DNA from 4 places in the Fusicatenibacter faecihominis genome. Region 3 is predicted to be linked to each of the others. Evidence: riboswitches for the same ligand, from Rfam matches in the RefSeq annotation. Region 3 holds a riboswitch; each other region holds the start of a gene.

Region 1 (3,209 bases), on a different contig from region 3:
CACGGTAACCGTCGCCGTCCACATCTTTGTAGCCAGCTTCATCCAGCATCTCGGCTGCCTTGTCAGCGTCAAATTCCAGAGAACCGATGCTCTCGTCGTATCCTTTGCAGGAAGGCGGAATCACACCTTTTCCCGGAACCTTTCCGTACTCGCCGTTGATGGTGGTTGCCAGCTGATTGTAATCGATTGCATAGGAAGCAGCCTCACGGAAAGCCTGATCATTTCCCGGAGCTCTGTCTTTACCATACTCCATCTGGTAGCAGCCGGTGAAATCGCTCTCGCCGAGGTCGAGATCCGGTGTGCCCTGAACGGTGTCGATGACGTCAGCGTCGATCGGGTTTGCATAGTTATACATGGTATCGATCTCGCCGTTCATCATAGCCATCATCAGAGTGGTCTCGTCAGAATAGCTCTGTACGGTTACTTTATCAACGGTGATCTCGCCTAAGAAATCGTTCTCCGGAACAGCCTCATAGTAGGAAACCTGTGCATCGGAATCGTAGGAAACCAGTTTGTAGGGGCCGCAGCCGATGGCTGCTTCCGGTCCGTCCAGAGTGGTCGGATCATCGATGCCTTCCCAGATATGCTTTGCGTATACGCAGGCATTGTTGTTGCAGGAAGAGTTGATCCAGTAGTAAGCATCCGGCTCGGAGAAGATCAGGGATGCGCTGTCATCGCCGGTTACTTTTACTTCTGTAAGATTCTGAAGGCTTCCGTTTTTCCTCACATCTCTCATATATTCAAAGGTGAATACCACATCATCCATGGTTACCGGCTCGCCGTCATGCCATACGGCATCCAGCGGAATGGTGAAATCGATCTGTTTTCCATCCTCGGAGATCTCAAAGGATTTCCAGAAATAGGGCTGCAGATTGTTGTTCTCATCGCGGTATACGAAGTCACCCTGGGTAAAGCCATTGTAGTTCATACGTCCGAAAGCGTCGGTCTGGGTCAGGGAGTTGAATACGTTCTGATCTGCGATGGTTCCAACGATCAGATTCTCTACATGGTTGCCAGTGCTCTCGCTGGCTGCCTCGGTCTCGGTCTCTGTGGATGTCTCTGCTGCAAATACGCTCTGTCCCGGCAGCATGGTCAGGCACATAGCCAGACTCAGCAGCAGACTTACGGTCTTCTTTTTCATTTGTTTCCTCCTTAAATGCTAGGTGTAGTAGGTACAAAATGCTTACCGGATTGCTCCGCTGCAAAGCAGCTCCCGCAATCCTCTCCCCGCCATTCGCATATCGCGAAGCTTCGCTCCGCTTTTATGCTCATGTCGGGCGGGTCTCAAGGTCTTGCGCACCTCTGTGCAAGCACAGGCGTGCAAGGACTTTTCGACCCTATAAGCACAAAAAAGTGCCTGGAAGAATTTTCCAGACACACAGAACCAAAAGAGACGTCAGATCGACCTTCATCCGCCTCTTTGGAACATGCATCAGTCTTCCATTGAAACGGATACATCTCAAAATCAAAGGGGAGGTCTTCTGGCTCGGGGTCAGCCTCCTGGTCTTCCTTCTCAGCTTTCGCCAATGGCTATTGACCATTCGTCACCCTTACAGCAGCAAGGACTGCCGCAGATTCACACTGCGTTCCCTTTTCCCTTCGATCTATTCACTTTTTTCCTTTCGCCGGAAAGACCGGCTCTGCTTTGTAGTATAGCACACAAAAAACAAAATGCAAGAACATTCTGTCATTTTATTTTTCATGAGCCAGAAGGTATTTTTATGAGTAATTTTCTTTCCTCTTTTTTAATCATCGTCAGCACCGGCACATGTTTTTTCCGCAGGGCATGGACGACCGGATAGGTGTAAAATACCTCCCCTTCCACATAGACCGCCTCGGGCTTTTCTTTCAGAATCGCCTTCACCTGGGCTTTAATCCGGTTCTTCCATTCCTGCTTTTCCATAGCCACTTCGGTGAAAATCCCATCTTCATTAAGTTCCGGAAGCTCCGGCAGCGCCATCCGGACAATCTTCACTCCCGTCAGACCCGGAAGCTTTTGAAGAAGTGCCTCCGCTTCCTCTCCTCCCCCAAAGTTTACGAGAACCGGAGCCTCGTGAAACTCCGCCAGGCTGATTTTTGCCGCCTGAACCGCCTCCTCCAGCGTCTCCGTGGTCATGAGAAAACCGCCTTTGTGACAGAACACTGCCCCTGCAATGCCGGAAGCTGCCTCCAACTCCTCATTTTCCAGGCCCAGCCATGCCGAAGGAAAACTGCACTTATAATTCAGGGAATATTCCCGTTTCTGAGGCTGGATGCAGTAGCCGCCCCGGTTGGAGGGAAAGATCACAAAAGCGATCTCCGTCTCGGAGAGATGCTTCTGGCAGGGCACAAATTCCGGCAGAATCAGAATCTGTCGATTCTCCGCGGGGATTTCTCCAGCTTTGATAGCCCGCTCCTGTTCCGCCAGGATCTCCTCCACCCGACGGTCCGCCCGCTCATTTCCGCGGCAGCGCTCAAATTTGTTTTCCAGGATCATCCCGGCCACGCTCACCGCCTGGAAAAAAGCCTCATCCGTGCCTCCCTCCGCGTCCCAGGCCGGATTGAAATTGCCAATGAGAGACGCCAGCTCATTTTTCTCCCCGGTGTTGTCATTATTGTCCAGAGGCTGAACGAAGGTCTCGTCAAAAGAAAGCGCCAGTTCTTCGCCTAAAATCTCCGCCCCCAGCGCCTCCCAGAGAAGGCCGAAGGCCGCGTAGGGCACGCCGTTTTCCCGAATCCGGCTGTCCTTCTGGTGATGGTCGTAAGCGCCTCTTCCGATGTCAAAAACAATGCCGTCAAAATCTTCCGGCACCTGATTTCCCCTGCTGATCTGAATCTCCGGGTTCAGGTACAGGAGAAGGGCCGCGGAAAACACGTCGTCCGCGTGAAATTTTCCCCCATGGGTGAAGGCTTTCGCGTCTTTTTTTCTGATCTCATTTAATAACTGATTCATGATCCATTCCTTCCATAGATAAGTTCAGGGACCCGGCGCATCTGCTCAGGTCCCTGTGTTTTTTATTTCAGATATACAGCGTTCGTTCCCGCAAATTTTCCTTTTCCGTCCCGGATCTGGATCCGCACCCAGGCATCCTTTCCGTTCAGCGGAAACTCTGCTTCCGTGATGGTCTCCCCTTTCGGAGCCAGTTTCTTGTAGCAGTCACGGCTGTCCGTCACCACAAAAATTTTCTCCACCGGAGAAGTTTTTACCTTCAGCACACCGTCCTCAATCT
Region 2 (3,209 bases), on a different contig from region 3:
CCGTGATGAGGTCGTCATTTCCCGGAAAGAGCAGGTGTCCCAGGCCGCAGGCCAGAACCGGCAGCAACACATGGAGCACGCCGAGACAGGCCAGCAGGGGAAAAGGCCGCTTCAGCACCCGGGCCATATCGTGAAAATCCGATTTCAGAGCTCCCGTGAAGGTCATAAAGGCAAACACCAGGGAAACATAAGGCAGCCCATGCTTCGCGACATCCGGAAAAAGCACACCAAAAAGAAGACAGGCCGGTGTAACCAGCGCCATCCATTTTTCTATAAATTGATTAAATTTACTGAGCATATTTCTTTCTTCCTTAATATATATTTTTTATGATACGATGAATCTGGAAAAAAGGCAAGAAAAAAAGACCTCCGGGGAACATCTTCGGCGATATTCCCCAAGGTCTTTTCGTTTTCAGGTCAGATGTCTGCAGATTGCCTTAGCGGCTGATATGGAAAGCTTTTTTGCCCGGATAAACGGCAGACGCGCCCAGTTCCTCCTCGATGCGGAGCAGCTGATTGTATTTTGCCACACGCTCACTTCTGCTGGGAGCGCCGGTCTTGATCTGGCAGGTGTTCAGTGCAACAGCCAGGTCTGCGATTGTGGTGTCCTCAGTCTCACCGGAACGATGAGAGGTAACAGCGGTGTAGCCTGCATTGTGGGCCATCTTGATAGCTTCCAGAGTTTCGGATACGGAACCGATCTGATTCAGTTTGATCAGGATGGAATTTCCGCAGCCAAGAGAAATTCCTTTGGAAAGACGCTCAGTGTTGGTAACGAAGAGGTCATCTCCTACCAGCTGAACCTTGCCGCCCAGCTCTCTGGTCAGCACCTGCCAGCCTTCCCAGTCTTCCTCATCCAGGCCATCCTCGATGGAATAGATCGGGTATTTCTCACAAAGCTTCTTCCAGTGCTCAACGAGCTCTGCAGAAGTATATTTCCTGCCGCATTTCGGAAGGATGTACTCGCCCTTCTTCTCGCCCTTCCACTCACTGGAAGCAGCGTCCATAGCCAGAACGAAATCTTTACCCGGCTCGTAACCGGCTTTTCGGATAGCTTCCAGAATGCACTCGATAGCTTCCTCGTCACTTCCAAGGTCCGGAGCGAAACCACCCTCATCACCTACGGAAGTAGCCAGTCCTCTGGATTTTAAGAGAGCTGCCAGTGCGTGGAACACCTCGGTACACCATCTGAGTCCCTCACGGAAACTCTCTGCGCCAGCAGGCATAATCATGAACTCCTGTACATCTACGGTGTTTGCTGCATGAGCGCCGCCGTTCAGGATGTTCATCATCGGAACCGGAAGACGGTTGCCGTTTACGCCGCCCAGGAAACGGTACAGGGGAATCTCCAGTGCGGTTGCTGCTGCTCTGCAGCTTGCGATGGATACAGCCAGGATCGCATTAGCGCCCAGGTTGGATTTATCCTTGGTTCCGTCTGCTTTCAGCATTGCTGCATCTACTGCATAAATATCAGAAGCATCCACGCCTTTCAGCACGTCGTTGATGACAGTGTTGATATTGTTCACTGCCTTGGATACTCCTTTTCCTCCAAAACGTTCTTTATCTCCATCACGCAGCTCCAGAGCCTCGAACTCACCGGTGGATGCTCCGCTGGGAGCAGCTCCTCTTCCGATGGTGCCGTCTGCCAGATAAACTTCCGCCTCAACGGTGGGATTGCCTCTGGAATCAATGATCTCTCTTCCGATTACTTTTTCAATGGATAAATGTTTCATCTTTATTTCGATCCTTTCTCCATGCACCCTCCCACCCTTGCTCAGGGGGCGGAAGGAGTCTGCATGATTTATTCACAGTAAGTTAGGTTTTTCTAACCATGGTTAGCTTATCATAACTTTCTGCGAAATGCAAGAGAAATCCCGGAACATAATTGAGAAAGTTTGCGTAACAAGTATTTTTGTATAGCAAAACAGCAGCACCATAACGGCGCTGCTGCTTTTTTTACATCGAAAGAACAGATGCGGAATTTCTGTTCTTAAGAAGGAGGTATTGTTCGTGTATATTAATATGCTCGAGATGCATACAATCATAATCATAAATAAAAACTGCCTGCCTACCCATGGCTGACATCTCTGAGACACCTGCGGAATAGTGTCCGATTGGATGTTTGACTTTACTCGGAAGCCCATCTCAAATACCAAGCAGGTTTCCTGACTTACAGATCGTTACACCGGCTCCCCTTCTCACATTTAATATGGGTAATGCAATGGGATCATTGAGCGGTATTCCCTGTTTACAGTGACCGGATCGTCCAGGATTCTCACCTGGTTCCCTCTTCAGACAGTAACTGCGGAATTGTACTGCCTGCACTTGATACTGCAATATTAAATTACACTAACAACATTATAGACTTAAAAAGGGAGGTTGTCAACCCCCCCTTTTTCTAATAAAATTGATTCTATTTTGTAATTTTTGCTTTTGTGGAAAGTCCTTTGCTGCGAAGCAGTTTTTTGTAGGTGTTAACTTTGTTCTTCGGTACCTTCACCACCAGCTTTTTGTAATTGTTTTTTCCCATATTGGTGAATGCCTTGCTTCCGATTTTTTTGGAGGTCAGTTTCTGCGTCTGGATCGTAAAGGAAACCATTTTTACGTCATTACAGAAAGCCTTGCTTCCGATTTTTTCTACTCTTGCCGGAAGCGTCATTTTCCGAAGGGAAACACAATTTGCAAAGGACAGGTTTCCGATCGTTTTGACATTTTTGCCAAGAACAACCGTTGTCAGTTTCCCGCAGCCGTAGAAGGCTTTCGAACCGATGGTCGTTACACGGCTTCCCGTTTTAACTGTAGTCAATGAGGTGCAGTTCTGGAAAGCTCCTGCTCCGACCGTGGTTATATAACCGGAAATGGTCACTTTTTTCAAGTTCTTATTATTTTTAAAAGCACCGGCAGCGATGGAGGTCACCCGATAAGTTTTTCCATTGAACTTCACCGCGGACGGGATCGTAACCATGGAAGCATTTTTATTTTTCAGCTGTTTCAGTTCTACCGTACTTGCAGTTTTCACTTTATAGACATTCTTTGTTTTGCTGTCGGTCTTCACAGTTCCCGGCTTTAAAGCCATATTGGAAGCCGATGGTTTCTGCTCGGATGGTCTCTGACCGGACGGCTTCTGATCCTGGCCGGTGGAAGCGGCTGCTTTGATCTCAAAAGTCAGACGGATGCTTCCGTAATAAGACTCGTTTCCGCTGATCGTC
Region 3 (3,209 bases):
AATACCCGTTGGGATACATGTGAACGCCGTCGATGGTGAACTCAGCCTTCAGGTTTCCATTTTCATCGGTGAGCGGGGCGTTGAGGTCGAGAAAACCTAAATGATATTTTTCAGCCAGAGCCTCTACGGCCTCGTTGGCCTCATGGATGCGCTCGTTGGTCCGGTAAAAGAACCAGCTGTCGTCGGGAGCGGCGTCGTGGTTGACGGGATAGTAGGCCAGGAGAGTGAGCTGAACGCCGGGAAGGCGGGCGAGAATCTCCTGGACCATTTTTTCATAGCGGGCCATCAGCTCTTCCTTACGGTAATCGGCGGGATTCATGTCATTGGTACCGATATTGAGGAAAATGCGGGCCGGTTTCAGCGCGTAAACGCAGGTTTCCATATGCTCCAGCATTTCCGCAGTGGTGAAACCGCCCACGCCGCGGTTATAAATAATGGAAGAAAGGCCGGCACCCAGTTGAAATTCGTGGACGGGGAACTGCTCCATCAGACTGGACCCGGCGAAAAGGATCTGACCGGGAACAGCGGTTTTGTTGAGGTGGTCGTAACGGGCAAGTTTCAGCGTTTTTTCGGGATCTAAGGGAATACTCATGGGAAAAACCTCCTTATTTAATTGTTTCCGAGAATGATCTGGAGAAGAGCTTTGTTCAGCATCAAGGTCCGGTTCCAGGGATTGAGGATGATGCCATGGATGCCATCGGTGGGGATGGCGGAGGGGAAGAGCTGATCCATATCTGCGAGAAAACCGGACATGACGCTGCCGCCGCCCCGGTTCTGTTCTTCAAAACTGGTAAAAGCCACCCACCAGAGATTGCCATCCGGTGTCTGAATGGTTTTCAGAGCGAGCTGCTCTTTTCCCGCAGACGGCTCTACAGCCAGGATCAGCTGACCGTTCTCCCGCATGCGGCGGCGAAGTACGGTCAGTGCATGGGCCAGAAGCTCCTGGCTGGCTTCCTGCTGGAGGGCCAGAATGGCTGCCTCGATTTTTTCATTTCCTTCAAGACCGGGATCGGTATGGGGAGCGGATGTATCTGTCATGGAAAATACCTCTCTTTTCTGTTGATGCATATGGGTTTATGGAGGAATAGCGGATCTCCACGATCATAGTTTACATGAGTCGAAAAGAGAAAGCAAGCGGCAGATCAAAGCGGATTTCCATATAAAAAACTCATTGCAAACCTTCCTTGTTTATGTTAAGTTTATTAGGACAATGGAACAGGGGATTTGAGTGACTGCCGGATATCGAGAACATTCCGGCAGGGAGAGGGAATCAGGTGGAAATCCTGAACGAACTGGTCACTGTAAGAGAGGAGCCGGATCCTACGGATGTCATTGCGGTCTTACCGTGAGAAGACGGGATCCAGGTGAAGATACTCAGAGTCAGGAAACCTGCTCAGATCCGACAGAAGCGAACTCCCGTAACAGTGGTCTTCTGTCTATAAGAAGGATACTTTTCGATTGCCGTTCTCGAAAAAACATGGCGGATGGGGCGTTCCGGTCCGCACGATCAAAAAACAGATGAACGGAAAAGAGACGGCGGCTGCCGGTAAACATTTTCTGTGCCATCTGCAACAAAAGAAAAGGAGCAGCAACATGAAAAGAAAAGTAGTCGCAGCAAAAATGACAGCCCTGATCCTGGCAGCAGGAATGACCTTCGGAAGTGTATCTTTCGCAGCTGAGAGAAAAGATGCAGAGGCCATCAAAGAGGAGAATCAGGCAACGGAAGCAGTGAGCGAGGGTGAGACCGAAGCAGCAGAGGCTTCAGACTCACAGAAAAAGACAGAGTATCCGGTTACCATTACAACCTATGGAAGTGACGGACTGGAACTTGAGACCACTTATGAAAAAGCACCGGAGAAGGTGCTGGCAGTCTACCAGGGCTGTATCGAAACCCTTCTGGCATTGGGCCTGGAGGATCATATCGTGGCAACCGCAGGACTGGACAATGAGGTTCCCGAAGATCAGAAAGCAGCATTTTCCAAAACAGATTATCTGGATGAGTTCACACCGTCGCTTGAGACCGTGACCATGCTTGAGCCGGATATGATCTTCTCCTGGGGCTCTCTTTTCGGAGACAAGACGCTGGGTGATGCAGCAGGCTGGGTGGAAAAAGGAACCAATACCTACATCAATACGAATACCCGTCCCGGTACCGGTGATGTAAAGTATGCCCGCACACTCGAAAATGAGTATACAGATATCCTGAACATCGGAACGATCTTTGATGTACAGGACAAGGCAGAAGCAATCGTAAATGATATGAAAGATACCATTGCAAAGGTAACAGAGGCAACTGCATCCATTGAAGAGAAGCCGACTGCCCTGATCCTGGAATCCTGGGATGATACCTTTACCAATTACGGAAGTGCAACTCTGGGCGGCGATATGCTGACTCAGCTGGGCGGCGAGCTGGCAAACCCGGATGCTTCCAGCGTAGGAAAAGAAGATGTGATCGCAGCAAATCCGGATGTGATCTTCGTCGTTTATATGCCTTATTCCGGAGATGATCCGGAGACCGTAAAGCAGGAGAAACTGGATGTGCTCCTCAAGGATGAAGCTTATCAGAGCCTGGATGCCGTAAAGAACGGCCGTGTGGTTCCGATCATGCTCAGTGAGATGTATGCCAGCGCAACCCGCACCAAAGACGGAATCGTGAACTTTGCAGAGGGTCTGTATCCGGATATCGATCTGGGTATCGAGTAAGGAGTTAAAAAGTGAAAAAAAGTGACAGCGGACGCGGTAGACGGGTGGGCCTTTCCACCGTCGGTTTTACCACAGTCCTCATCGTACTGCTGGCGCTGCTAGTGTTTTCCGTTCTGGCTTCGATCACCTTCGGAAATGCCGATCTTTCTGTGAAGGAAGTCTACAGCGTCGTTGCCTATGAACTTTTTCATATTCGAAAATTTTCAGATTTTGCAGAAGGAGCTGTCCATGACGTGGTATGGATCATCCGGTTTCCCCGGGTGATCCTTGCCCTTTGTGTGGGTATGGGACTGGCAGTCTGCGGCGTGGTCATGCAGGCCGTGGTGAAAAACCCGCTGGCAGATCCTTATGTTTTGGGAATCTCTTCCGGCGCTTCTCTGGGAGCCACGATCGGCGTCCTTTTTGGCTTCGGAGCCCTTTTTGGAGCCAATTCCGTGGGTGTAATGGCGTTCCTGGGAGCGATGGGAACGTCTTTCCTGGTTCTTTTTATCGCAAATATCGGCGGA
Region 4 (3,209 bases), on a different contig from region 3:
GTTGCTCTGCCGCTTCCGCCCTCCAGAGTTACCTCTGTCGTGTAATCGCCATCCTCCAGATTCAGATCAGCAACGGTCTTTTTCTCTGCGCCGTCCTCTTTCACCGGATTCTTGACGCTGACTTTGTGGTCGTACCATTTGCCTTTTTTGCCGATGGCTGCCACGGTAAACTCTTCATCAATGGCCGGCACCGGGATATCGAAGCCATAAACCTCCTCAGAAGTTCCGTCTTTATAGGTTACGGTATCTGTGGTCGGCTCCAGAAGCTCTGCGCCGTCTTTTTTCGCATCCTCGGAGGTTCCCATGAAAAGATTCAGGAAGCCTTTGCCGCTTAAAGATATGTGAATGGTCATCTCACCGTCTTTTACCGTCAGAACGCCTTTTCCGTCATTTGCCTCATTGACATGGAACATGGAGCTGTCCGTATCAAACTCTGCGGTGTAGGTGCCATCCTCCAGAACGCCCTCTGCCTCGGTTTCGGTCTCGCTGCCGGTCTCCGTCTCAGCCTCAGATACCATCTCGGTAACAGCTGTCTCGGTTTCGGTCTCTGCTGCCATTGCCACAGGAGCTGCCATCATGGCAGTAGCACAGATCAGTGATAAAAAGAATGTCATGGAACGTTTCATAATCAATTTCCTCCTCTTTTACAACAACTGCCCGGATGTCTTTGAAAACATTCCGGGCAGCTGAGATTTATCCTTTTGTTTGAACGCAGTCGCAAAAGCGGATTGCGAATGTCCGCTTTATTGATTATTTTGCGATAGAATCGATAGCTTCTTTTGTATGCTCTACATAAATCTGCTCAACAGCATCGATTCTTCCCAGTCCTTCGATCTGGCAGTCAACGCTGTCAAATGCTCCGGAAGCCTCGAACTGGCTCTTCCAGGAATCCTCATCATCGCCTGCCATATCGTTGTTAGCGTGGTCACCAGCTACAACCATCAGCGGACGAAGAACAACTTTCTTGAAGCCTGCATCCTGAGCCTTCTTGATAACCTCTTCACAAGCGGTATCTTCCGGCTTACCCTCTACCGTACCGATGAAAGCATTGGTGAATCCAAGCTCTTCCATCTGGGTCTGCATCTGATCATAGGTTACATTTGCAGTATGGGAAGTACCATGACCCATAAATACAAATGCAGTTCCATCCTCAGCTGCTGCTTCCATGCTGTCATAACCGGCTGCTTTTACAGCTTCATCGGTGATCGCCTGGGCAACTGCCTTCTTGTCGTCATTGATAACGGTAGCGTCGTCGCCTACCTCGCCCAGCATCGGCTCTGCGATGGCTACGGACTCAAATTTATCTTTGTAACCGTCGATCGCTTCTACCATCTCGTCGTACTCAGCGCCGTGCATCAGATGAGTCGGCTGTACCACCAGGTTTTTAACGCCATTGTCAACGGCACGCTGAAGAGCCTGATCCATATTATCGATCTTCTCGTCATCTCTTGCCTGTACATGGTTGATGATGATCTGAGCAGTGAATGCTCTTCTTACAGACCAGTCCGGATATGCTTCCTGCAGAGCATCCTCGATGCCCTTGATATCCTCTGCGCGGCTGTCGTTGAAGGAAGTACCAAAGCTTACTACCAGAAGCTCGTTGTCACCGATCTCATCGCCGTTGCGGGGATCGTCTTTGGAAGCGTCGCCGGTGTCACGTCCGAAATACTCCGGGCTTGCCTCTTCACCTTCAACCAGCTCTTTCTGAGCATCGGTCAGCTGATCCCATGCTTCTTTGGCTGCGGTACAGTCTGCATCGGTGGTATCGGTTCTCTCCTGAACATAGATCTTATCGATCAGAGCTGCTACATTATCAGCTGCTGCCTGATCGTCGCTCTCAGAGCCTGCCTCAGTGGCATCCTCAGATGCTGCTTCGGTTGCTGTCTCTGTTACAGCCTCGGTTGCTGCTTCTGTTACAGCCTCAGTGGCTGTCTCGGTCTCAGTCTCGGAAGCATATACGCTTGCGGAACCCATCATTGTGATGGTGGATACACTCATCATGATTGCCAGAGCTTTTACCATTTTGTTTTTCATGTTACTTCTCCTCCTTGATCCAGACACAGATCTTTATGGTCTGACGTCCTGATGTATGTTAATTTTTGCATCAGCGAAAATCATAAGGTACGGTGACATGAAAAAATCCTCTTACACACAGGCAAAAGGATCGCGGGAAAAAGATAAACGGTACAATCAATTACTCGTGATCCGGGATAACTATCCCCGTACCAACATCAGGCAGGTTTCCTGGCTCACAGATCCTTGCCGCAGCCGCCTTCCCGGTTTCCCAGTGACATTCTGGCCTTGACTCCCTGTTTACAGTGACGAGATCGCGCAGGACTTTCACCTGCTTCTCTTTTACCCGTTTGCTGAAAGTTTTCTCTTTTTAAAACGGCACCTGATATTTTCTTATTTAGTTTTCAGCTGTTGGGAGCTGCAGACTGCTATCTGCCACCCTCATGCGTATCATAGCACACTCTTTTTTAAAGTACAAGTGGTAAAAAAATTTATTTCCGCGAGGATCAAATACCCCGTTGCCTGTAGCGGGGTATTTGACTTTCCAACTTAGAAGCCGAGATTATCGTTTACAAGGATCACATGAATCCGGCCTTCGTGACGGAAATATCTCGTGATCAGGAACTGACAGCAGATCGTATCCGGGGATTTGCAGTCGAAGCATTTTCCGGTCTCCTTGCAGGGTGTCTTGACGTCAAATCTCTGGGCATTGGCCGGAGCCGCCACATTTCTGGCCCGCTTCATAGCATCATCGAGGTCCGGACAGACTTTATTCATTCCCACGATAAAGACCACTTTTCTCGGTCCCTGGGCGATACAGGACACGCGATTGGAATTTCCGTCGATATTCACCATGATACCGTCGCTTGTGATGGCATTGGCACTGGAAAGGAAAATATCAGAATCGTAGGCAGCCATAAGACTTTCCCTCGGTGAAAGCTTTGCCCGGTCGATATAATTATAATTGCCCTCTTTCAGCGCTTTGATCAGTCCCACTTCCTGGGCGCTTGCACAGCCGCCCATGCTGATCGTGCTCCCCTCAGGAATCAGTTCCAGAGCCAGCTTCAGCGCTTCCTCCTTATCCGCTGCATAATAGCCGGACATGTTGCGGGATTTCAGACCCTTAATGACGGTTTTCGCGAGGGTTTCGTTTCTTTTTCTTAAGTTCTCATCCATAGGTAGGTTCCTCCTTTTTT

Evidence for each region. Region 3 has a riboswitch for cobalamin ahead of LKD71_RS11985 (ABC transporter substrate-binding protein). Riboswitches for the same ligand answer to the same signal wherever they lie in the genome.
Region 1: another riboswitch for cobalamin. It lies ahead of LKD71_RS05210 (ABC transporter substrate-binding protein); the one in region 3 lies ahead of LKD71_RS11985 (ABC transporter substrate-binding protein).
Region 2: another riboswitch for cobalamin. It lies ahead of eno (phosphopyruvate hydratase); the one in region 3 lies ahead of LKD71_RS11985 (ABC transporter substrate-binding protein).
Region 4: another riboswitch for cobalamin. It lies ahead of LKD71_RS11070 (sirohydrochlorin cobaltochelatase); the one in region 3 lies ahead of LKD71_RS11985 (ABC transporter substrate-binding protein).

What each region holds. Positions count from the first base shown of each region.
Region 1 covers NZ_JAJEPR010000006.1:54,878-58,086, forward strand. The annotation lists gene LKD71_RS05210 (ABC transporter substrate-binding protein) at 1-1,141, opposite strand, end outside; cobalamin riboswitch at 1,455-1,656, opposite strand; gene LKD71_RS05215 (MYG1 family protein) at 1,700-2,932, opposite strand; gene LKD71_RS05220 (PHP domain-containing protein) at 2,995-3,209, opposite strand, start outside.
Region 2 covers NZ_JAJEPR010000004.1:98,356-101,564, reverse strand. The annotation lists gene LKD71_RS03505 (bile acid:sodium symporter family protein) at 1-298, opposite strand, end outside; gene eno (phosphopyruvate hydratase) at 438-1,733, opposite strand; cobalamin riboswitch at 2,139-2,344, opposite strand; gene LKD71_RS03495 (leucine-rich repeat domain-containing protein) at 2,414-3,209, opposite strand, start outside.
Region 3 covers NZ_JAJEPR010000021.1:16,589-19,797, reverse strand. The annotation lists gene LKD71_RS11995 (GDSL-type esterase/lipase family protein) at 1-592, opposite strand, end outside; gene LKD71_RS11990 (SseB family protein) at 610-1,038, opposite strand; cobalamin riboswitch at 1,210-1,411, shown strand; gene LKD71_RS11985 (ABC transporter substrate-binding protein) at 1,594-2,703, shown strand; gene LKD71_RS11980 (FecCD family ABC transporter permease) at 2,715-3,209, shown strand, end outside.
Region 4 covers NZ_JAJEPR010000018.1:22,865-26,073, reverse strand. The annotation lists gene LKD71_RS11075 (hypothetical protein) at 1-626, opposite strand, end outside; gene LKD71_RS11070 (sirohydrochlorin cobaltochelatase) at 751-2,034, opposite strand; cobalamin riboswitch at 2,218-2,414, opposite strand; gene LKD71_RS11065 (lactate utilization protein) at 2,563-3,189, opposite strand.